3 regions of the Pseudoalteromonas sp. APC 3250 genome follow, and region 3 is predicted to be linked to each of the others. Evidence: predicted binding sites of a transcription regulator. Region 3 holds the regulator's gene; each other region holds the start of a gene.
What was found. The regulator sigma-54, encoded in region 3, starts transcription at its own class of promoters, with help from an activator protein. The targets are predictions, from matches to a motif close to GTTGGCACGNNNNTNGNNT.
Positions count from the first base shown of each region.

Region 1: QL986_RS14630 (LiaF domain-containing protein) is a predicted target of sigma-54. The motif match lies at 6,280-6,298, and genes of this name have one in related genera.
Region 2: fliS (flagellar export chaperone FliS) is a predicted target of sigma-54. The motif match lies at 1,999-2,017, and genes of this name have one in related genera.

Region 1 is NZ_JASDCM010000015.1:74,594-82,807, reverse strand. It holds gene QL986_RS14660 (hypothetical protein) at 1-1,039, shown strand, start outside; gene QL986_RS14655 (AAA-like domain-containing protein) at 1,032-3,635, shown strand; gene QL986_RS14650 (hypothetical protein) at 3,899-4,675, opposite strand; tRNA gene QL986_RS14645 (tRNA-Ile) at 4,873-4,949, opposite strand; gene QL986_RS14640 (YqaE/Pmp3 family membrane protein) at 5,227-5,385, opposite strand; gene QL986_RS14635 (BON domain-containing protein) at 5,450-6,019, opposite strand; gene QL986_RS14630 (LiaF domain-containing protein) at 6,333-6,998, shown strand; gene QL986_RS14625 (VOC family protein) at 7,045-7,461, opposite strand; gene suhB (inositol-1-monophosphatase) at 7,698-8,214, shown strand, end outside.
Region 2 is NZ_JASDCM010000006.1:215,794-224,007, reverse strand. It holds gene fliD (flagellar filament capping protein FliD) at 1-1,053, shown strand, start outside; gene QL986_RS09025 (hypothetical protein) at 1,242-1,565, opposite strand; gene fliS (flagellar export chaperone FliS) at 1,565-1,960, opposite strand; gene QL986_RS09015 (sigma-54-dependent Fis family transcriptional regulator) at 2,326-3,762, shown strand; gene QL986_RS09010 (DNA-3-methyladenine glycosylase I) at 3,894-4,481, opposite strand; gene QL986_RS09005 (ATP-binding protein) at 4,611-5,723, shown strand; gene QL986_RS09000 (sigma-54 dependent transcriptional regulator) at 5,720-7,144, shown strand; gene fliE (flagellar hook-basal body complex protein FliE) at 7,302-7,634, shown strand; gene fliF (flagellar basal-body MS-ring/collar protein FliF) at 7,655-8,214, shown strand, end outside.
Region 3 is NZ_JASDCM010000005.1:81,085-89,298, reverse strand. It holds gene rapZ (RNase adapter RapZ) at 1-395, opposite strand, end outside; gene ptsN (PTS IIA-like nitrogen regulatory protein PtsN) at 415-867, opposite strand; gene hpf (ribosome hibernation promoting factor) at 872-1,159, opposite strand; gene QL986_RS07265 (RNA polymerase factor sigma-54) at 1,186-2,685, opposite strand; gene lptB (LPS export ABC transporter ATP-binding protein) at 2,755-3,480, opposite strand; gene lptA (lipopolysaccharide transport periplasmic protein LptA) at 3,477-4,016, opposite strand; gene lptC (LPS export ABC transporter periplasmic protein LptC) at 4,006-4,560, opposite strand; gene kdsC (3-deoxy-manno-octulosonate-8-phosphatase KdsC) at 4,557-5,108, opposite strand; gene QL986_RS07240 (KpsF/GutQ family sugar-phosphate isomerase) at 5,109-6,080, opposite strand; gene QL986_RS07235 (calcium/sodium antiporter) at 6,084-7,052, opposite strand; gene QL986_RS07230 (ATP-binding cassette domain-containing protein) at 7,319-8,134, shown strand; gene mlaE (lipid asymmetry maintenance ABC transporter permease subunit MlaE) at 8,134-8,214, shown strand, end outside.

The DNA.
Region 1 (8,214 bases), on a different contig from region 3:
AAATCACCAACTCTCGTCTGAACTAACTTGGGGAAGTGAAATTTTGAAAGATCTAGATGGCCGCTTCCGTAAATTCTTAGATAGTAAAAAAGTCAATATTTGCGGAGTTGAAGCTGTAGAAAACAAAGCTCCATTTAGAATACCTTTTACATCAAGACGTGTGGTAAATAAAGAATCTGCTGTAAGATATTTTCACAGTAAAACAATCCCTAATAGCGATCACTCTTCAATTGTTAAGCCTAATGGCAAGGAGCATCACTCTCACGAGTTACTACTTGATCTACTTGTCAAAAATGAATTCCTATCTAAGTATAATGATGTAGGCCTTGAAAATAGCCCGGTTTTGTTTGATCGCTATGAACTTAAACATGAGCCTTATTATTTTGAAAGAGAAGAAGATCATAAGCTAACATTGATGCTATCTCATTATAGTTTGTGGGTTTGTGGTGAATCAGGAACGGGTAAAACATCTTCAATCCTTAGAGAACTTTTCAGACGAAATGTTAATTTCAAATATATTTCATTAGCATCGTGTTTAGAATGTAGTTTCCATGAAATTTTCGATGCTATTTTGGAACAAATGGCACCTGAGTTAATTGATTGCATTCCGACTTCTAATATAAATAGTTCAATTAGTAAAATTTCTGAAGTGATTGATAATGAGGTAGTAAACGGAAGCTACTTCTTATTTATTGAAGAAATTCCAATCAAAAATATACCTATGTTTAATCAATTTGCAGAATACTTGTTTTCTCTTATTACTAAAATAAATGGTGGTTCAAACGTTAGGATTATTCTTTCGTCCATTTTTCAGCCAAATAACGAATTTAGTGCTGAACAAGAAAAGGTATCAGAGAGGCTAAAAATTTTAGAGTGGCCTCGCTGGGAAAATAAAGATATAAGCCAACTAATCGAGCTAATTAGATCCAACTTAGCTCCGGATAGCTCTCTTGATTTCTGTGCTAGTGAATTAAACGGTAACCCTAGAAAAGTAAAAGAAAAATTTAGAGAAAAGTTAATGGAGATTGGATATGAATAATAATTACGATAATGATAATAAAAAGCTAGGTCCATATACCATTATACCTTCTCATCTATACGTTGAAAGAAGTGCTGACACTCAAATAAAACGACTTTTAAATGATATGGGGAGACCAGGTTATATCTTAGTAGCACGGCAGATGGGAAAAACAAACTTACTGTTAAATGCAAAAAGAGAACTTGAAACAGATATAGATATTTTTGCGTATATAGATCTCTCTAATCGATTTGAAACAGACAGAGAATGCTTTCGAAATATTATTGATAAAATTATTGATAGTAATTTCGATAAGCTCAAAGAAGTCGAATCAAAAATAGAAGAAAGCAGAGTTGGTTCAAAGTTACCCGCGCATAGGGAACACGTCAGAGAGCTTAGATTAATATTATCTCAAATAAAAGGTAAATTGATAATAAATCTTGACGAAATTGATTCACTTACAGCAGCTGACTATTCAGATAAAATTTTCGCTCAAATAAGAAGCGTCTTTTTTGAAAGAGTTAATTTTATTGAACTTGAAAGACTAAATTACATTCTTTCAGGTGTTGCTGAACCAAGTGATATAATTAAAGATAAGTCCATATCACCTTTTAATATAGGCCAGAAAATACTTTTAGGAGACTTTACTAGACATGAGTTTGATAACTTCTTAGTAAAAGCGTCTTTACACGACAAACTCAGCGAGAATATGAAAGATAGAGTCTATTATTGGACAGGGGGGAACCCTAGGCTAACTTGGGAGGTACTATCTGAGGTTGAGAACATTGTTTTAGATGATATAGAAGTACAACCACAGGATGTTGATAAAATAGTTCAGGAACTCTACCTCAATAATTATGACCGCCCTCCAATTGACCATATTCGCTCTTTAATGATCTCAAGCCCAGAGCTCAGGGAAGGTGTTTTATCAATATATTACAATAAATTAGAGCAGCTCACTGATTCTGTAAAAAGTAAGCTGTACCTCGCAGGAATTTTGAGCTCTGACTATGAAAAAGGTTCTCTATGTATAAAAAACAAAATTATCGAACGCTCATTGAGTTTGGACTGGTTGGTTGAAGTAAATAAAAGTAAAAAAGTTTCACTAAGTAAAGCTGAAGAGTATTTCGAAAATAAAGAGTATGAACAGGCAAAAGAACTTTATAGAAAGTTGTTGAAAGAAGGTGCAGTTCAAAGTGACAAGTTAATAACCATATATAACAGGCTTGGGGCTTGCTATTTTTTGCTTGGCGAATATGGGCAAGTAATTGCCACATATGAGGAGAACATGCTTGATAAGGAAACTTGGCCTGCTTTGTATGTTGAGCAGTTATACATGCTTGCATGTAGCTACTTTCAAGAAGGCATGGGATCTGAAGCTCAGGTATGTGTGAATGAACTATCAACCCTAAAGACTGGGGCGCTAGAAAAGCATATCAAGTTGTTGCAAACCAAAATAAAATTACAAAGAGGTATAATCGACGCGGTAGATATAGAAGTCGAATTGGAAGCCTTTATTGCTGAGAATGATGAAGGTAAACCAAGTGAAGTAATATCCTCAAGTTACTTTACCTTGGGGAAACTTAAAGCAGAGAGTAGCCCACAAGATGCCTTTAATAATTTTATTTTATGTAAGAAGTATTGTGAAAGTGAAAAACATAAAATAAAACCTTTAATCCATGCCTTGAGCATAATCCCATCGGATTTTGAGGTAATAGGACGTGAAATAATTTCACTTTTTTCGGCGGCTAATATTTTTCTGGACGAGCAGGAGCCACAGGACCTAGACGTTAATGCTAACGATATTTTATTGCTTATAAATACAGCTGATAAACTAGACAGGCGAAGTTATATTGAAGAGCTTTTTAATACGCTATCTCTAAACTGTGTAAAGGAACAGTTAAGGTTCGGTTCTTTTATGCTAAATATTTCCTTATCGATACTACAGCAAGGAAAAATAGAGCTCTCTAAGTATATGTTGAGTTACACATCGGAACTTAATAGAAGCTTGACGACTGCTGATGAAGCGTTTATGGCAAGTAAGTACCTAGCTTTTAGTCATCGACTCCAAGGGAATATACCAAACCAAAAAGCAGAGAATGCTTATTTTAAAGGTGCACAGAATTACATAACGACAGTTGATCAAAATGACATATTTTTGTTTGAAAGAAAAATATTAGACTTAATCAAACTAGGTGAAAATCACAAAGCTAGATCCTATTGTGACCTCATAATAAGCATTGAAGGCATTAACGCGAACATATCCAAAGCTAGGTTGTTAACAATTTTACTTCTAAAAATGCGTAGCCATGTGATTAAAGAAGAGAAAAAAGAAGAAGCTGAAGGTTTGTTAAAGATTCTTAATGAAATAGACCAAGATGAGCTTGCTTTAAAAGACCTAACCAAAGCTGATATCAAAAGATTTAGAAAAGAGGTTAATGCTACAATTGTTCATAACACTGTTGTTAAACAGATTATTAACGAGAGAAAGTATCGTAGAAATGAAGTTGTTGATGTTAAGCATCTAGACTCTGGAGAAATTGAGAGAAAGATTAAGTATAAAAAAGTAATGGAAAAGCACAGAAAACAGCTCTGTGAAATTTTAGATTCAGAATAGTATAGGTATGCGCATCTAAAAGTCAGGGTGTGGCAAGTTGGGTTAAGTCTGTCACACCAGACTTAACTTCAATCTAATAACGTTAACTAGTATTTTAAACGTTTCGTTAAGCATCACTTGAATATTACATAGTAGTGGTCAACTAATTTTGGCCTGTAGTGGTCAACTAATTTTGGTCACAGTTTTAGAATCTTGGTATCTAACCTCAGATTCATTTTTCACAAAACCCTTTAACTCCCAATATCAAATCAGGCAAGATTTGTTCACTCATAGATTGCTCCTTCTCTAACTAAAAACAATCTTGCTTTTGAAAGTTGCACCTCATTTTTACCTGCTACTAAAATATCTTTTTCAATAGTTTGTAATTGTTGCTCAAGCATTAAATTAGCTTCAGCTTGATTTATTCTCCCGAACTTAATCATTGCTGTACGCAGCAACCCTGCTGAATCAAGAAATAGTTTAATATTTTCGATTGCTTGATAAATTTGAATGGCATCAAGCTTTAAGAACTGCTCTTTATCTGAAAGGTACGAGCTAAATTGCTTAATAATTACAACAACATTTTTTAGTTTCTTCTCATAACGTTGGTAAAAGATAAGAGCATCTTTCGGGAGTTCAGCTTGTTGTTCAAATGTCAGATAAGTCTTTGTAAGGCTGTCAATATGAAGCTCTACTAATCCCTCAAAACCAACTATATTTTCGTATGAATGACTATTGTTTTCTCTAATCATATCTTCAAAAATAATTGATATCGCGTGTGAAAAAGTAAACTCATTTTCAGGGATCGGAGTGTCTACTTGAGCTTCTATTTTCTCAAAAAAAGATTGTAACCATGCATTTGCAGCAACCAAAAAACTTAACTGAGATACATAGACATAAGCAATACGATGTTCTAAGTCCTTTTTTATTTTATTTTGGGCTATAACTCTAACTTTAAAACTCAAGAAAGCTGATATTAGGGCTCCAAATAAACCACTTAGTATAGAAATCAGTAGGGTATAGCCATTATCCAATATTGCCTCATATGCTTTAACAGCCAATAAAATAATGACTGCAATGAATCCTTTTTAGTTAGCTCTATTAAAAAGAGACCAAATGCGTACTTTAAAGATATTAATTGCAATATCAATTAATATGATAGGACTATTTTTAATAATTGATTTATAGTGAAAAGTAGCACAGAGGTAGCACAGGGTAATTTCGGTTAGTAGGTATTTACTTGGAAAGCTTTGAAAAGTGGTGGCCCCTCCCAGACTCGAACTGGGGACCTAACGATTATGAGTCGTGTGCTCTAACCAACTGAGCTAAGGGGCCATCTTTGTATAACTGTAAGCAGTTAATTTTTGAAGCGTTTAGCCACAGAGCGACTAAAGCGGGTTGCAGTATAAAAAGTTTTTAGGGGCTTGTCACTAGCAAAAAGCTTTATTTTAACAATCAAGGGGCTAACTGCTCAAATAGTAGGCTTTGAGGTTTTGTTAGTGATGAGTTTTGTAAAACAAATCCATTTATTAATAGCAGCCTGAGTAACTAATACACATACCTTTGGGAGCACTTAGCAACTCAGTATTAAATGTCCTGCTATGCTGCTACATTATTTTTTGGCAATAATGTAAATCGCATGAATTAATCCAGGGAAATAGCCGAGCAAAGTTAGCAAAATATTTAACCAAAAATGCATCCCTAGTCCTACCTGTAAAAACACACCCAGTGGTGGTAATAAAATAGAAAAAATAATTCTAATGATATCCATAATTTAATCCTTATAATGTTAGCAAAGCAAAAAGCCCAGCAGGGCTGGGCTTTAGTATAGTGTATTATTCTGCAATAACAGTTAATTCATCAACTACCTTGCGAACATCTTCAGCGTTTTTAGCAATTTCCATCGCTAATTGCTTTTCAGCATCAGACTCAACTGTACCTTTAAGAGTTACCACACCATTATCGGTATCAACATCAATGTCTGTACCACCTACTTCAGAATCAAATAAGTAACGTGTTGTGATCACTGTAGTGATTTTAGCATCTGTTAAATCACTTTCAGTGTCGTTACCCATCATTTCAGAATCATGCTTCTTCATGTCGGTGTTTTTTACCACAGTTAGACTGTTTTCAACGTCAGTTACACCATCTAGGCTTAGCACGAGTTCTTCAGCAAGCTCTTTATCTACTTCGCTGTTTACTTTACCTGTTAGCATTACCTTGCCGTTTTTTACGTCCGTGTTGATATCAAAGTTATTTAGATTGGTGTTCATAAGCAATACTGTTTCTGCTTTCCCATCAATCCAAGCATCTTTACTTTCGTTTTCCCAACTGCTTGCCTGAGCGCCCATTGCGGTTGTTCCTAATACTAGGGCTGCAATCATAGACTTATTAAATGTTTTCATAATCGTTCTCCTTTTGATTAAAGACACTTAAGCTAATGCGAGCATCGGGCCAACATTTTTTAACCTTTAATTTCAATAGGTTAATTTAAAATAGTAGATATTGGCTTAAACCTACTAAGTAAACATTTACAGACTATTGCGTAAAAGTTTCTCGAATAGCGAAACTTACTAAATAATTGTATATTTGGTTAATCTGTCGTTAATATAATAAAAAATCAAAAACCCAAAATCATAAACCACTGAATTTAAACAATTTAATATTTGGTATAAGGCTTGCTTTGAAATAACCAGCAATCATAAAAGGATAATTTAAATGTCTGTTAAAATTGAAGACCGCCCTATTGAGCAAGTTCGTGAGCAAGTGATTGATCAGCTCATTTATAACTACAGCCATGGTGTTATTTCTGTAGAAGCATTTGAAAGGCGCTTAGACGACGCCATGGCAGCGAGTGACAATAAAGCACTTATGGATCTCGTTGAAGATTTAACTTTAAATACTGACCAGCAATATAAGGCGCAAAAGCACTCTCAGTTTGCACCTAATTATAGCGCGCAGCATGAGACTGATGAAGAGCCACTTACATTAAGAAGCATTCTTGGTTCGAGTGAACGAACCGGCCAATGGGTAGTTCCTCAAAACATTTATATAGAAAACTACATGGGGTCAATCAATCTTGATTTTACGGATGCTATTTTTACCCACCAACATGTCACTATTCACGTTAATTGTTACTTTGGCAGCGAAGAAATATATGTACCAGAGCACGTTAATGTAGTTTCTAAAATGTTTTGTATTTTAGGCAGTTTTGAAAATAAAACAGTGTCACTTAATAAGCGCCAAGGGCCAACGATTCACATTGAAGGAAAAACTGTTTTAGGCTCTGTGGAAGTTAAAGTTAAGCGCACTATTAAAGAAAAATTTATTAGCTTTGCAAATGATCTAAAAACTCAACTTGGCATAAATGGTAAACAGTATTAAATATGCTAAACATTGAATGAAGCCATAATAGTTGGCTTCATACATATTATAAGTCGTTATTTCGCTCACTAGGTACATCACTCATGTACTCTACAAACTCAACTTCAAACCCTGCAGGGTCAATATAATAAATGTTTTTTCTAAATGGATTTACAGCACCTTCTTTACTTATTGCAAAGCCCGCATGTTTTAGGCGCGCTATTACTGCATTTAAGTTATTGGTTACATAGGCAAAGTGTGCCAAACCAATTTGATGTCCTGATAGGTTGCGGTTTTTCCCTTCACCGTGATCGCTTATAGCAATATATTGATCGTTATCACCAAAATGTACCCAGCGCCTTGCTTTACCATACCAAGTTCCTTCCCCCTCACTTCTAATTGACCAATAGGGAAACGCTGCTTGGTAAAACTTAAGCATGGCGTTTATGTCACTAACAACTAAATTTACGTGTTCTAATTTCATAACTTTCTTCCTATTAATTGAATATAGAACATCATAAAACCTCAAGTTAACTTTAGGTAAAGCGCTAATTTACAAATTTATTGTCTGTTTTTATTCCGATAAATATATTGAAAGATCATGGCTGTACAAAAAACACTCACAAGTATTTAGGCTTTATGGTTTACTTTATGGCAAAAACCGCTAAAATACGCCGGCTTAAATATATAAACGTTCTTTTACAACCCAAAGGTAATACCATGCATCCAATGTTAAACATTGCGGTTCGCGCTGCGCGTAACGCAGGCAAGCTTATTCTTCGTGCAAGTGAAGACTTATCAAAAGTTGAAGTGCAACAAAAAGGCACTAATGATTTAGTTACGAACATTGATAAAGAAGCCGAAGCCGTAATTCGTGACACTATTTTACGTTCTTACCCTGATCACTGCATCGTTGGTGAAGAGTTAGGCGAACACAAAGGTAAGGATGCTGATTACCAATGGATTGTTGACCCACTTGATGGCACAACTAACTTCATCAAGGGTATCCCTCATTTCGCAGTATCTATTGCACTTAAAGTTAAAGGTCGTTTAGACCAAGCCGTAATTTACGATCCAATTCGTGGCGAACTTTTTACCGCTTCTCGTGGTCAAGGCGCACAGTTAAACAGCAAACGTTTACGTGTATCTAAAACGGTTGAACTTGCCGGTTCTGTTCTTGCAACAGGTTTCCCTTTCAAACAAAAACACCACTTAGATGCCTATTCTGAAGCGTTTA
Region 2 (8,214 bases), on a different contig from region 3:
ACCATTAGTTCAGGTAGTAATAATTTTAATATTGATGTGTCAGATACAGCGACCCTTGCTGATATTCGTGATGCTATTAATAATTCTACCGATAACGACTCAGTTAATGCCACTATTATTACTGATGATACGGGGCAGCGATTGGTATTATCAAGTAAGGAAACTGGCGCAGAAAACGCAATAAAGATTGTGGTTGATGATGTTGGTGATGCTAATAATACTGATTTGTCTGGCTTATCACGACTAGCTTATGACAGCGATGCTGCATCTGCAACCTATGCTGAAAATTTAAATGAAGTAACGGCAGCGACCGATGCCTCAATTACGATTGATGGGACGCTTGTTGCGACAAGCAGTACAAATGAATTTAAAGATGTCATTGAGGGTGTCACCATTAATGCCAAAAAAACGCACAACGCAGATGATGATTTAAGTAAAGCAACGATAACAGAGAACAATAATAATGTTGCGGCTGGATTAAAATCGTTTGTAGAAAAGTTTAATGCGTTTATTGACTTATCAAATCAGTTAGGTCGATCTAGTGCTGAAGAGGGGGTAGGTGCGCTTGCGGGTGATTCATTACTTAGAGGCTCTGTAAATCAAGTGCGCTCATTGCTAACGTCGGAATTTAGTACGGGTAATGGTAATACCGACTTTTTAGCTAATTTTGGTATTAGAACTGAGCGCTCAGGTAAATTAAGTATTGATTCTGATGCGCTTAAAGCTGCGGTAGAAAGTGATCCACAAGCTATTCAAACGTTTTTCGTTGGTGAAAATGATGGTGATGGTTTTGTTGGTCAGCTAGACACGGTGATTAAAGGCTATACTGCGTCTGATGGTATTATTAGCTCTCGTATAGAAGGTCGCGAATCACAAATTTCTAAACTAGAAACTGACGTAGAAAAGTTTAATACCCGTATGGCTAAATATGAAGAGCGATTATATAGCCAGTACAACGCAATGGATTTGCTCGTTGCTAACCTAAACTCGACAGGGAGTTACTTGCAACAGCAATTAGCTAACCTACCTGGTGTGGTTAAAAAGTCTAGCTAAACAATTAACCTTGTTTAGCAAATAAAGCCTGGCTTATGAGTCAGGTTTTTTTATGTTTGTTCGATTGTTAGTAACTAACTGTGTTGTTTTATAGTGAGGTTTGAGGAAATAAAAATACAGAGTGAAAAATCTGCTTAATCACTCTGTAAAGGGGAATAAAATAGGGGGGGCTAAAGTAAATAATATTTTTAAATATTAGATTTATACTTATTCACCGCGCCTTTGCTTTTTTGTTTCTTTATAATTTCTATCGCTAACTTTTGTTTTTCGCTATCAAATAGTGTTGAAAGCTGTGCCACAAATGCGATTAAAAACTCAAGCTCAGATTCAGAATAAAAACCGTCGTCATGCTTTAAAGATTCATTCATGTAACTGTCTAACCGGCTATGAATATTCAGTGCTTGCTCAATATCCCAATCCTGAGAGTCAGTAATCAAACTAACCAGCTCATTGCAGTAGTCTCTGGTCTTACTATCAGTAATTTGTGAGCTCGTAACCTGCTTTAAAGTCATTACAGTTGTGGTTCTCTTTGTTCGAATGGAATTGCTTCCCAGCCTGACTTAATCTCTTTAATTAAGGTAATTACTTCATCAATTTTATCAATGTTGTTTTCAAGGTTTGCAGTTAATAAGCAACGCTGACAGTAATCGTACAAAGAGTCTAAGTTAGTTGATACTTCATTATTGTCTTCAAAATTTAACACTTGCTGCAACGCACCAAGTAGCACAATACAATCAGAGATTGCGTTGCCTTTTTTTTCTAACTCTTTACGTTCAATAAATCCTTTTGCAGCAGAGAGCTTGCCAACAATATTTACAAACACGAGTTTAACTTGGTCGTAGGGAGTCATCTCTTTAACGCTGCTAACTGTTATTTGACGGTATTTATTGATTGATGCATGAGCCATGGGTAATTCCTCAAATTTTAATTACTGTGTAGAACCTTAAGCAAGTTTAGTTCCAACATAAGTTTGACTATTACTTATCGGCAAAAACAGTCACACCTTTAAGTAATAATAGCACTTTTTATGAGTTTCTTCTGTGTAGAGTCGCATCATCATCAGTGGCAAAACGTGTTAGATAATTCATCCTAAGTCGGTATGCCGTTATAAATAGTTAAAGAGTTATTAGTTATAAAGTATTAGCTTTGCGGGGCGGGTGTCTGTTTTTTGGCGTTAATGTCAAAAAATCGCCGCTATTGCTTGCATCCAAACCCAACTGGCTTACAATTTGATTAATAAAACAAATTAGTGAAATAAATGGCTCGCTAAAGATGATCTTAATTTTAGATAATAATAACAATCGCTCTATTGGATTATACGCATCGCTTACTTTTATTGGTGAGGCTGTACAGTTGCAAACAGAAGCTGACTTTGAACAGGCATGTAGCCACTATCAAAACAAAGAATGTATTGTGGTGTTAGGTGCTTTGCAGTCTTTAGATCACGAAAGTTTAATTAAACGATACCCAACATTTCCTTTTTTACTCATTGGTGAAACGCTTAAACCTTTGTTGAGTTTGGCTAATGTTGTGGGGTTGATATGTGAGCCATTTACTCATGAAATTACCACACAGCTGTTGCACGACTGTCAGCAATATCAGCGCATGTTGCCGCATGAACATAAAAATAATAAAGAGAAAAGCACCTTTGATGGTCTTGTTGGTGAAACCAAAGCGGTAAAAGATTTACGCTTTTTAATTACGCAGGTTGCAAAAACCGATGCCAATGTACTTATTTTGGGTGAGTCGGGCACAGGTAAAGAAGTGGTCGCCCGTAACGTACATTTGCTTTCTAAACGTAATAAAGGCCCTTTTGTACCGGTCAACTGTGGGGCTATTCCTGCTGAGCTATTAGAAAGTGAACTATTTGGTCATGAAAAAGGCGCGTTTACTGGGGCTATTTCAGCACGAAAAGGCCGTTTTGAGTTAGCGCAAGGTGGCACGCTATTTTTAGATGAAATAGGGGATATGCCATTACAAATGCAAGTTAAATTACTGCGAGTGCTCCAAGAGCGTAGTTATGAGCGCGTTGGTGGTACCAAAGCGATCCAAGCTGATGTGCGTGTGATTGCTGCAACCCACCGTGACCTTGAAAACATGATAGAAAAAGGCTCATTTAGAGAAGATTTATACTATCGCTTAAATGTTTTTCCTATTGAGAGCCCATCTCTTGCTCAACGCGCAGAAGACATACCATTACTACTTAAAGAGCTTATGCGCCGTGTAAATGAACAAAGCGGTACTACGGCTAAGTTTACAGAGCGTGCTATTGATAGTTTAAAAGAACATGCTTGGCCGGGTAATATTCGTGAGCTGGCGAACCTTGTTGAACGAATGGTTATTATGTTTCCAGATAAGGTGGTGGATGTTCCTGATTTACCCAATAAATACCGCTACATTGAAGTTGAAGCCTATGAGCCACAGTACCCAGAAGAGCTGATGGAGCGTGATGCCTTTAATGATATTTTTAGTGGCGGATTTAGCGAAGATGAAATAGATCTAGAAGATGACTTTGCTCAGGCCGCACCTGGTTTATTGCCCGATGAAGGTATTGAGCTTAAAGAGTACTTAGCTGAGCTTGAAATTAACTTAATCACACAGGCATTAGAGCGCTTTGATTACGTTGTCGCCCGTGCTGCTGAAGTACTTGGTGTAAGACGAACCACACTGGTCGAAAAAATGAAAAAATATAACCTTTCTAGAGATTGAGAGCTAAGTGCATGTGCTAGGTACTAGGCGCTAGGTGTTAGGTTAGAAAAAATAAACACTGCGTTTAATGCAAACTCGGCGCTATAATTGTCAGCGGGTTTACCTCGCGTCTCGTAACCCGAAACCCGCTCCTAGCCGAGCTTTTTAACTTCTTCCTTCCTAAAACAATCATTACTATGATCGTTAACCATACCGCACGCCTGCATGTAGGCATACACTGTGGTTGGGCCTAAAAATTTAAAGCCACGCTTTTTTAAATCTTTTGCAAATAATGTTGATGCCTCAGTAACTGCGGGGTAATCCGCAAGCGTCTCTAAATCGTTTACCTGAGGTTTATTACCAACAAACCGCCACTGGTAATCACTAAAGCTGCCAAACTCTTTTTGAATAGCAATGAAGCACTTTGCATTATTAATTGTTGCGGCTATTTTTAAGCGGTTGCGAACAATTCCCTCATTTTGCATTAATGTTTCTAGGTCCTGCTCAGTAAAGGCCGCTACTTTATTTACATCAAAGTTTGCAAAGGCGTTTTTATAATTAGCGCGCTTTTTTAATATGGTGTACCAACTTAACCCTGCTTGTGCCGATTCTAACGTTAAAAACTCAAAAAGTAGTTGATCGTCATACACAGGAACGCCCCATTCATGGTCATGGTAATCCACATAGTCGGGCTTTGAGGTATCTAACCATGGGCAGCGGCACTGAGTCTCTTTATTCATGCATGTTCCTTTGCGCGTCATTTTTACGACACGCGTTTTGTTGGTTTAATTTATTGAATTTGCTAGTAAATAATTTTGGTACATATTGTGCATTAGCTACAGTATCTACATTATTTTAGAGAGTTGATTATGGCCCTTGCAAGTGTGCTAAAACCCCAGTTTATTTCTGCTAATCAGTATAACCCATGTTTACTGCAAGAGGAGTATGTTGGTGAGTTGAGTGATTTGCGTCAACAAGCAAGTTGGCTCTCTCATCTGGTTGATACCATGCCTGCGGGCGTGATTGTACTTGATGGTAAAGGAATGATCGCTAAGGCAAACCAAATAGCTATCGATATGCTCGGCGAGCCATTAGAAGGAGAGAAGTGGTTTAGCGTTATTCAGCGCTCATTTCGTCCTCATCAAGATGATGGTCATGAAGTGTCGTTAAAAGATGGACGCTTAATAAAGCTCGATATTACTGCACTCGCGCCTGAGCCTGGGCAACTTATACTAATGACCGATTTAACCGAAACCCGACGCTTACAAAAGCGAGTCGCGCATATGCAGCGTTTAAGTGCCTTAGGTAAAATGGTTGCGTCTTTAGCTCATCAAGTACGCACACCGTTATCAGCGGCTATGTTGTATGCCGCAAATTTAGGCTCAAAACGCTTACCCGAAGCGTCTCGCGGCAGTTTTCATACTAAATTAATGTCACGTTTAAAAGATTTAGAAACCCAAGTAAACGACATGCTGTTATTTGCTAAAAGTGGTGATCAGCAAGTTGTTGAGCAAGTGTCGATGCAACAGCTACTAAGTGAAGTTAAAGCCGGTGCCGATGCTATGGTAGCGCTCAATGATAGCGAATTAAATGTGAGCTTACCTGAACCCGATATTGAAATTATGGGTAACAAAACAGCATTGGCAAGCGCAATTCAAAACCTAATTCATAATAGTATTCAAGTCATTGGCAGTGGTGCACAAGTACATCTTAGTGCTTTGCGTGATATGCAAGATCCTGATTATGTCCGCATTAGTGTTAGTGATAATGGCCCTGGGCTTGATTTAGCACAAACTGAGAAAATATTTGAACCCTTTTATACCACTAAAAGCCAAGGTACTGGTTTAGGACTTGCCGTTGTAAGTTCAGTGGCCAGTGCACATCAGGGACGTGTTGAAGCAGACAACAACCCACAAGGGGGAGCAATTTTTAGTATGTTGCTACCTATTAGTGTCACATCTAAATTAGGGGAGTCACAATGAGTAACACTATTTTAGTTGTAGAAGATGACGCCGGACTTCGTGAAGCATTAATTGATACGCTTGAAATGTCAGGTATAGCCTGTATGGCCGCCAATAGTGCCGAGCAAGCCATGGTGCTACTAAAAAAAGAAGTATTTTCATTGGTGGTCAGTGATGTACAAATGGGCGCAATGAGCGGCTTGGATTTATTACGTAGTATTAAATTAAATTACCCTGATTTACCCGTACTAATGATGACGGCCTATGCCACTATTGATGATGCTGTAGAGGCTATGCGTTTAGGCGCGATTGATTATATGGCTAAGCCATTTGCACCAGAAGTGCTATTGAATATGGTGAGTCGTTACTTACCAGAAAAAGAAAAAGAAACAGACGGGCCCATTGTCGCCGACCCTAGTAGTATTCAATTACTCGAACTTGCTAATAAAGTTGCTCGATCAGATGCCAGTGTGATGGTGCTTGGGCCAAGTGGCTCTGGTAAAGAAGTACTGGCGCGTTATATTCATGACAAATCAAAACGCTGTAATGAACCGTTTGTAGCGATTAATTGCGCTGCTATTCCAGAAAATATGCTCGAAGCCACTTTATTTGGTTATGAAAAAGGTGCGTTTACCGGTGCGATACAGGCTTGTCCTGGTAAGTTTGAACAAGCGCAGGGGGGTACTATTTTACTTGATGAAATCACCGAAATGGATTTAGGCCTGCAAGCCAAGCTGTTACGTGTACTTCAAGAGCGTGAAGTTGAGCGTTTAGGTGGTCGTAAAACCATTGCACTGGATGTACGTGTGCTTGCCACAAGTAACCGAGAGTTAAAAGAAGCGGTTGCTGAAAACCAGTTCCGCGAAGATTTATACTATCGACTCAATGTTTTCCCACTGCTATGGCGACCACTGTGTGAGCGCCCAGGGGACATTATTGTGTTGGCTAAGCATTTGATTGAACGTCACTTAAGTAAAAGCAAAGAGCCAATGGCGTATTTAGATAGCAGTGCAGAGCAAAAACTGCTTAGCCATAGCTGGCCCGGTAACGTACGCGAACTAGATAACGTTATCCAGCGAGCATTAATTTTACGCAGTGGAAATAGTATTGATGAGCATGCTATTTTTATCGAAAATCTAGCCCCAACGCATTTTGTGGCAGAAACTAAAGCTGACATTGAGCCTGTAAAAAGTAGTCTCAGTAACGCTTATTATGATGAAAAAGCAGCGCCTGCAGATGAGCAAAAAAATGATTTGTTAGCCGTCGATACTGGTAGTTACAAAGATGAGCTTAAAGATAAAGAACATCGTATTATTTTAGAAACCTTGGCACGCTGCCAAGGAAAACGTAAAGAGGTCGCCGAAACCTTAGGTATTAGCCCGCGTACTTTACGCTACAAATTAGCACAAATGCGTGATTTAGGTATTTCCCTCCCAGCATAACCCCCATAAGCCCTAAGTTCAATCACTTGAATTTAGGGCTGTCAAAACTCTGACTGCTTAATTATTTTACTTAAAGCGTTGTTTTAATTGGTTTTAATTTTTGGCATGTTTTGTGCTTTATTCTCTTTAAGAGTTTACTGCATTATCAGAGACAATTATGAAAATTCAAAACAGTGCTTTATTTCAAGAAATGCAATCAATGGCTGCAGAGGCCACACGTAGTAATCAAGTTAATAACTTGCCAACGCAAGTGCAATCAACCTCTACAGCACAGTTTGGTGACATGTTGAGTAATGCCCTTAATACAGTGCATGAACTTCAGCAAGACACAGGACAAAAAGTAAAAGCGGTAGAGAATGGCGACAGAAGCGTATCACTTGCTGAGGCTATGATTGCTTCGCAAAAGTCTTCTGTGGCATTTGAAGCTACGGTACAGGTTCGTAATAAGCTTGTTGAGTCTTATAAAGAAATTATGAACATGCCTGTTTAACTAGGTAGTGGAGAATTATTGTGGCGCAATCTAATCAATCTACAGATCTGGCACTTGCTGATGGCATGATGGAGCAAAGTGAAAACGAAGATCAACAAGAGCAAAAATCAGGCTATTTCAGTGCCCTTGGCGGTGTTGATGTTTTACGTCAAATTACCCTGATTGTTGCATTAGCTATTTGTTTAGCCATTGCTATTTTCGTTATTATTTGGGCTCGTCAGCCAGATATGCGCCCTTTAGGTAAAATGCAAACTGAAGAGTTAATAGAAACACTCGACTTTTTAGATGCACAAAAAATTGACTACCAACTTGATGGCAATGTGGTCTCGGTGGATGAAACTGAATATCAAAATATCAAGTTATTGATGACCCGTGAAGGTTTAGATCAAGGGCCTACATCAGGTAGCGACATTATTATGCAAGACATGGGGTTTGGGGTAAGCCAACGTTTAGAGCGTGAGCGCCTTAAACATGGCCGTGAGCAACAACTTGCCCGTACTATAGAAGAGCTAAATAATGTTACTCGCGCCAAAGTATTGTTAGCGATTCCCAAAGAAAATGTGTTTGCCCGTAGAGAGAA
Region 3 (8,214 bases):
TAATCAGCACGATTAATCAATACATCAAGCAGTTGTTTTTCTTTTTTTATGGCTAAATCAAGCGGCAAAGAATCAATAGATAAAGGGTGGAGACGTCGCGTTTCTGAAAAACGTTTTATTAATGTTTGATCGTCACTGTCTAAATAAAATACCGTTGGTTTAGTAAAACCAGGTAAATATTCGAGTATTTCATTAAATTGCTGTTGCTCTTTAGGTAGATTACGCACATCAACACTCACAGCAATTTTATTATAACTGTCGGAAACGCTGCGCACTAATGATGGTAATAAATTAAGAGGAATATTGTCTACACAATAATAACCTAAGTCTTCCACAACGCGTAACGCCACAGATTTACCTGACCCTGAGCGACCGCTTATAATTATTAATTCCATTTATCACCTTTCTTTATTACTACGATTGACTGACGATAACCTGATACAGTTCGCTATCCGATTTGGCGGCGCGTAACTGTTTACAAAATTCTTTATCATTGAGCTTATCAGCAATCGTGGCTAGCATCTTCAAATGCTGCTGATTATCGCCATCGGGAACAATTAACGCGACAAAAATGTCAACCGGTCGGTTATCAATCGCATCAAAATTAATAGCTGTTTCGCTCACTAAAATCAAAGCAAGGGGCTCTTGAGCTCCACTCATGCGACCATGTGGAATAGCAATGCCTCGGCCAATGCCTGTACTTCCAAGCTTTTCTCTTGCAGTTAATGCATTAAGAATATCTTGTTGTGTTAAATAGGGCAGCTTATTGTGAGCCAATTCACTGATAAATTCTAAAATTCTTTTTTTACTATTAAAAAGGACCGCAGCTTTACTGCAGTCCTGACAGATAAGTGAGCTTAGTTTCATAGTGTTAGTGTCGAGCAAGTTTCTCTTTGTGTTTAATTACTTGACGATCTAGCTTGTCAATGAGCGAGTCTATAGCGGCATACATATCTTGATGCTCAGTAGAGGCAAAAATCTCAGCGCCACTAACATGAACGGTTGCTTCAGCTTTTTGGTTTAGTTTTTCTACATCGAGAATAACGTGCACATTCGTTATGTGATCAGTGTGCCTCTGTAACTTCGAAAATTTACTATTTACGTAGTCTCTAAGCGAGTCGGTAATATCTACATGGCGACCAGTTAAATTCAGTTGCATAAACATTTTCCTCTTTGTTGTACGCCTTAAATCAAACTTTTACGTTGATTAGACGGGGGAATAGCTAGAGATTCGCGATATTTTGCAATGGTTCTCCTCGCTACTTTAATTCCTTGCTCTGCCAATATATCTGCAATTTTACTATCACTCAATGGTTTAGCTGAGTTTTCTGCAGCGATTAATTTTTTAATTAATGCACGTATTGCTGTTGATGAACATTCGCCACCATTTTCAGTACTTACATGGCTTGAAAAGAAATATTTAAGCTCAAAAATGCCACGTGGTGTATGCATGTATTTTTGCGTAGTAACACGCGATATAGTCGACTCATGCATTTCCACCATTTCAGCCACATCGTTAAGCACCATAGGCTTCATAGCCTCAGGACCGTGTTCAAAAAAGGCCTGTTGCTGCTGCACAATACAGTTGGTTACTTTAAGTAGCGTGTCATTTCTACTTTCTAAGCTTTTTATAAACCATTTAGCCTCTTGTAAGTGCGAGCGAATAAACTGGCTATCACCACTTGATTTAACCGTACGCGACATAGCTGCATATTGGCTATTTACTCTGATCTTAGGCATGCTATCTGGGTTTAATTCAACTACCCAACGACCTTTAACTTTTTTAACCGACACATCAGGAATAACGTATTCAGACTCTTCTCTGACAATAGTGTCTGCCGGTTTTGGGCTGAGCGTATGAATCAACGTCATGATTTCTTTAAGCTCATCTTCTTTAAGCTTTGTTTTTTTCATTAACGTGCGATAGTCACGTGCAGCAAGTAAATCAATATGATCGGTTAAGATCATTTTTGTTTCGTTTAAAAAAGGTGTGTCTTTATCAAATTGATTTAGCTGAATACACAAGCACTCTTGTAAACTACGCGCGGCTATTCCCACTGGATCAAATAGTTGAATACGCTTTAGTACCGCTTCTATTTCGTCAAGTTCAACTTCATCTTCGCCGTCGTTTTCTTGGTTAAAGCTTTCTAATATTTCTTCACAGCTAAGGGTTAGAATCCCTGAGTCGTCTACAGCTTCTACAATTGCAATAGCTATCGCTTCATCGGTAGGACTAAACGGCGTCAGTTGAAGTTGCCACATTAAATACTCATGCAGCGTTTCAGTCGAAGAGCCTTGATAAATAGATTCATCTTCTGGCATTGGGCCCGATGAAGAGGCAGGCGCAGCGCTCATATATTCATCCCAAGTAACATCCATAGCCATATCATCGCTAATAGTGTCTTTGGTCATTGCTTCGCCGCTATCTTGCTCATACTCGCTAGGTTTATCGTCAGCTGAGGCACTTAGCGTTAAGTCATCGTTATCGGCTTTTTGTTCGTTTTTACCTGCAGTGTCTTCGCTGTAATCGTGTTCTTCAACTTCAAGCAAGGGGTTGCTATCGAGCGCTTCTTGAATTTCTTGCTGGAGATCCAATGTACTGAGTTGCAATAAGCGAATTGCTTGTTGCAACTGTGGAGTCATTGTAAGTTGCTGGCCCATGCGCAGCTGTAATGATTGCCTCATGTATCTCTAACAATCCTTTTAAATTATTATAATTAATATTAGCAGATGCTTAGTGTAATAACACACATATTAGAGCTTGAACTGCTCGCCTAAATAAACATCGCGTACTGTTTTATCGTTTAATACATATTCTGGAGTGCCTGATGCAATTAACTCTCCATGAGAAACTATGTAGGCTTTTTCACAAACATCAAGAGTTTCGCGTACGTTGTGATCTGTGATAAGTACGCCAATTCCTCGGTTTTTAAGATGCTCTATAATCTTTTTAATATCTAATACTGAGATAGGATCAACCCCCGCAAAGGGTTCGTCTAAAAGGATAAATTTAGGGTTTGCTGCTAACGCGCGAGCAATTTCAACGCGGCGACGTTCACCACCTGATAAAGCCATACCTTGACTATCGCGGATATGCTGAATGCTAAATTCATCAAGTAAATTATTTAAGGTATCTTCGCGTTGTTGTTTATTTAATTCTTTACGTGTTTCTAAGATAGCCATTAAGTTTTGATAAACAGTCAGCTTTCTAAAAATAGACGACTCTTGCGGTAAATAACCAATCCCTAAACGCGCTCGGCTGTGCATCGGTAATAAAGTAATATCTTTATCATCAATTGATATTTTGCCTTTATCGCTAGGCACAAGGCCTACAATCATATAAAAAGTGGTGGTTTTACCTGCACCATTAGGGCCAAGTAACCCCACAATACTGCCAGCTTCAACCTCTAGGCCAACGTTTTTTACAACTTCACGACCTTTGTAGCTTTTAGCTAATAGCTCTGCTTTTAATGTGCTCATGGTTGACCTTTATCATCTTCTTTTTTATTTTCAACAGGGACTAAAATAGTGTGTACACGGTCTGTTGAGTTTTCGTCTTTTTCTGCGCTAATTAACTGCTGCTCGATATCGTAAGTGATACTTTTAGCTGTTATTTTTTGACCTGCTTGAGCAATGCTTGCATCGCCGATTAAGGTTAAAAAACGCAGCGACACATCGTAACGCACTTCATTAGCACTGGCGCTCATTATGGTGCCATCAGCTTGTGTTTCTTCAAAATATGCAGGGCTGCCTGTGGCAATTAATAACTGTTTGTTATCGCCTAGCTCATCGCGTTTATGCACTTCTAAACGGTCAGCTGTGATACGGCGATTACCATGAATAATTTCAACATTTTTCTCAAAAATGCCTACGTTTTCTTTTAATTGACCTTCTTGCTTATCTGCACTAATTGAAATTTGATTAGCAGCGGGGGCTTCAGCAGGTTCAGCGCCATTACTGTTAAAAGCAATTAATAGTGAGGGAACAATTAAAATTTTAAATAGGTTATTGGTCATAATATAGGGTTCGCGTATGGTTAATAAGTTTAATCACCTCGGTTTTTAAATCGGCCTCAAGGCCTTTACCTGTGATTTTTAAATTAGGTCCTGTAATAACGACAGGCTGCTGTGATTGCATGGTTAATAGTTTTATATCAACATTGATGGTCTGGGCGTTGATCGTATCGATCATGGCGTTATCTACTAAGTTTTGAGCGGTTACATTACCCTCTAACACCAGTTGACGGTCGTCGTAGAGGGTGGCTTCATCGGCGTTAATACGCCATGTTTGCTGCTCGTTGTATAAAGTGAATATAGGCTTTTCAAAAAAGGTAAAACCGAGTTGTTGATACAACTCCATTTTTACCGCAGTTACCTTATGGCTCACTTTACCTTGTTCATTATAAGCCGTTTGTTTTAGCTCAATAGCGGTATAATCAGGCTTAGCAATAACTTGTGTTTCTTCGCTTGCAGTAATATCAACCTTAGTAAAATAAGGATACCAGAGCCAAACCATACAGCTTATGAATAAAACGCTCAGTATAATGCGCGCTACATTCATGAACTCGTTCCTTGGCTAGTTAGTGGCTTGTTATTTTCGAGCATAAGTAAGTCTGTCAGCTCTCTTACCGCACCAAAACCGCCGGGCAGTTGGGTTACATAATGTGATAAACGTTTAATAAGTGGATGAGCATCGTTTACGGCAACCGCAAAACCGACTTGCTCCATTACTGGCATGTCTGGGCCATCATCACCTATATAAGCAATTTGCTCATCGCTAAGCGCTAATTTTTGTTTTAATTCTTGATAGGCTATGAGTTTGTCTTCTTGGCCTTGATATATATGTTGTACGGTTAAACTGCTCATACGTTGCTGCACTATATGAGAATGGCGCCCGGTGATCACGGCGACTTCAAAACCGCTGTTAATCAGGGCTTTGATACCAAATCCGTCTTTGGTGTTAAATGCTTTGAGTTCTTCACCTTGGTTTCCAAGGTAAATACGGCCATCAGAAAATACACCATCAATATCACAAATTAATAGCTTTACTTTTTTTGCGCGCGCCTTTGCATCATCACTTAGCGGTTGATAGAGATCTTCAAATTGCATTTATAGCACTCCGGCTTTAAGTAAGTCTTGCATATTTAGTGCGCCAATCGGTTGATTATGCTCATTAATTACAATTAAACCATTAATACGTTTTTGTTCCATAATATTTAACGCTTCAGCCGCGAGCATCTCTTGGGTGGCTGTAGTACACGACTTGGTCATCACAACATTAATTTCAGTGCTATGAATGTCAATACGTTGCTCTAAAATACGGCGTAAATCGCCATCGGTAAACAGGCCTGATAATTGCTGGTCACTATCAACAATAGCGGTCATGCCGAGTCCTTTGGCCGACATTTCAATTAAGGCATCTTTAATCGTTTGCGTCTCGTTAATGATAGGCGTATCAGCACCACTGTGCATAACATCTTTAAGAGTTAAGAGTAATCGCTTGCCTAAGCTACCACCAGGGTGCGATAGTGCAAAATCATCAGCAGTAAAGCCGCGTGCTTCTAATAATGCCACCGCCATGGCATCACCCATAGCGAGTGTGGCAGTGGTACTTGCAGTAGGTGCTAAGCCCAATGAGCAGGCTTCTTGTTCAACTTTAATACACACATGCACATTTGCCAATGTTGCCATGGTTGAGCCTTGGTTGCCTGTCATGGCAATCATTTTGGCACCAATGCGCTTTAATACTGGAATAATATTAAGTACTTCGCTGGTTTCACCAGAGTTTGAAATGAGGATAACCACGTCATTTGCTGTGATCATTCCTAAATCACCATGGCTTGCTTCACCCGGGTGAACAAAAAATGCGGGGCTGCCGGTACTGGCAAGAGTGGCGGCTATTTTGTTACCAATATGGCCTGATTTACCCATGCCAATAACAATAATACGACCTGAGCAGTCATACATTAATTGACAGGCTTGGTTAAAGCTTTCATTAACGTATTGTGTAATATCGCTGAGTGCTTGGCGTTCAATCTCTAGAACACGTAACCCTTGTTGAATAAAGTTTAGCGTTGACATGGGCTATCCTACTTGACTAAAAATATAACCTTGGTAAATCATAAATGCGACGATGAGCAAGCCACCTTCTATTCTATTGATACGTCTTTGACCTCTAAAGTTCAATGACATAGCAATTAGCGCCAAGGTTGCGCCAATCATAATAATAACATCACGGTTAGCAACCGAAGTATCGATAACCGATGGATTAATTAATCCTGCCAGCGGTAATACCGCTAAAATATTAAAAATATTCGAACCAACTATGTTACCCAGCGCTAAGTCATCTTCATTTTTAAGTACACCTGCAATTGAAGCTGCAAGTTCAGGTAAGCTGGTGCCTATAGCAATAATGGTCAAACCAATCACTAAGTCACTTAAGCCAAAATATTTTGCGATATCAACGGCTGAGCCAACTAAAAAGTGTGAACTAACCGGCAGTAAAATCATACCCACTACCAGCCAAAAAACAGCTTTTTTGGTTGGTACGTTGTCAGGTACTTCGTCACAGGCTTCGCTCACAAACGGATCGTCTTGGTTTTTAGCTCGCAGTGAGACAAAAATAAGTCCGCCAATAAAAACAACAAAGCCAAATAATAAGGCTGCACCTTCAAAAAATGAAAAATAGTTATCTGAAAAAATATACCAAGTTGCAATGGAGACCAGCAGTACCAGTGGAATTTCACGTTTTAACGTACTTGAAGATACTGATAAGGGTCTTAAAAGGGCGGTAATACCTAAAACTAATAAGATGTTAGTGATGTTTGAACCAACTGCATTACCCACGGCAGTATCGGTTTTATTTGCCAAAGCTGCTGAAGCCGATACCATCATTTCAGGCGCTGAAGAGCCCATAGCTACCACGGTTAAACCTACAATTAGCGTTGGCACGCCAAAGTTTTTAGCCAGTGCTGCTGCACCATAAACAAACCTGTCTGCACTCCATACGAGAGCCGCAAAACCAAGAATTAAAATGACAAACGAGGTAACCATTGTGATAAGCCAATTAATGTAAATTCAGATAGCGCGAATAGTAACAAAAGCCACCATAAAAGTATAAATAAAAGAATAAGGTGTAATACATTAGGCGGTTATTTTAAGTATTCTTTGGCGCTTTTTATATGAAATTTTAAGCCAAAGTTAAGGCTGCTTGAATCAATCTTATAACTGTTTTTGCGACACTATTACAAAATCTTACGAATTGTTTTTTCCATATTGGTTAAAAAACCCTTAAAATAGAAATATGAGAGAGTATTGTTATGGAGAGCGACTTGTCGCAATCAATAGTTGAAGTCAAGGATGTTACCTTTTCTAGAGGCGATAGGGTCATATATAAAAATATGAGCTTTGACGTACCTGAGGGTAAAATTACTGCCATTATGGGGCCAAGCGGAATTGGCAAAACCACGATGCTACGCCTAATAGGTGGCCAGCTTAAACCAGACTCCGGTGATATTTTATTTAAAAACGACAGCATTGTCGCTATGTCGCGCAAAGAACTCTACGCGGCACGTAAACGCATGAGTATGTTATTTCAAAGCGGTGCCTTATTTACTGATATGTCGGTGTTCGATAACATTGCATTCCCCATTCGAGAGCACACGCAACTCAGTGAAGATTTAATCCGTTTAGTGGTATTAATGAAACTACAAGCTGTTGGCTTACGTGGTGCTAAAGATTTAATGCCTTCAGAGTTATCTGGCGGTATGGCACGTCGTGCAGCTTTGGCTCGCTCTATAGCGCTTGATCCTGAACTTATTATGTATGATGAGCCTTTTGCAGGACAAGACCCTATTTCAATGGGGGTTTTAGTTAAGCTGATCAAATCTTTAAACGAAGTACTTGGCTTATCTTCTTTAATTGTCACGCACGATGTGACAGAAGTAATGAGTATTGCCGACCATGTTATTATTATTGCTGATCAAGGCGTTATTGGCAGTGGTACACCAGAGCAGATGCGAGAGCACGAATCACCACTTGTTCAACAGTTTTTAAAAGGGTTATCAGATGGTCCAGTGCCATTTCATTATCCAGCACAAACCTATGCAGATGAACTGTTAGGAGAGCAGCAGTAATGTTGGATTTACTACAAAAAATAGGCCACAAAACGCTGGGCCGATTTGCTGCACTGGGGCGTTCAACCCAAATGCTGGCA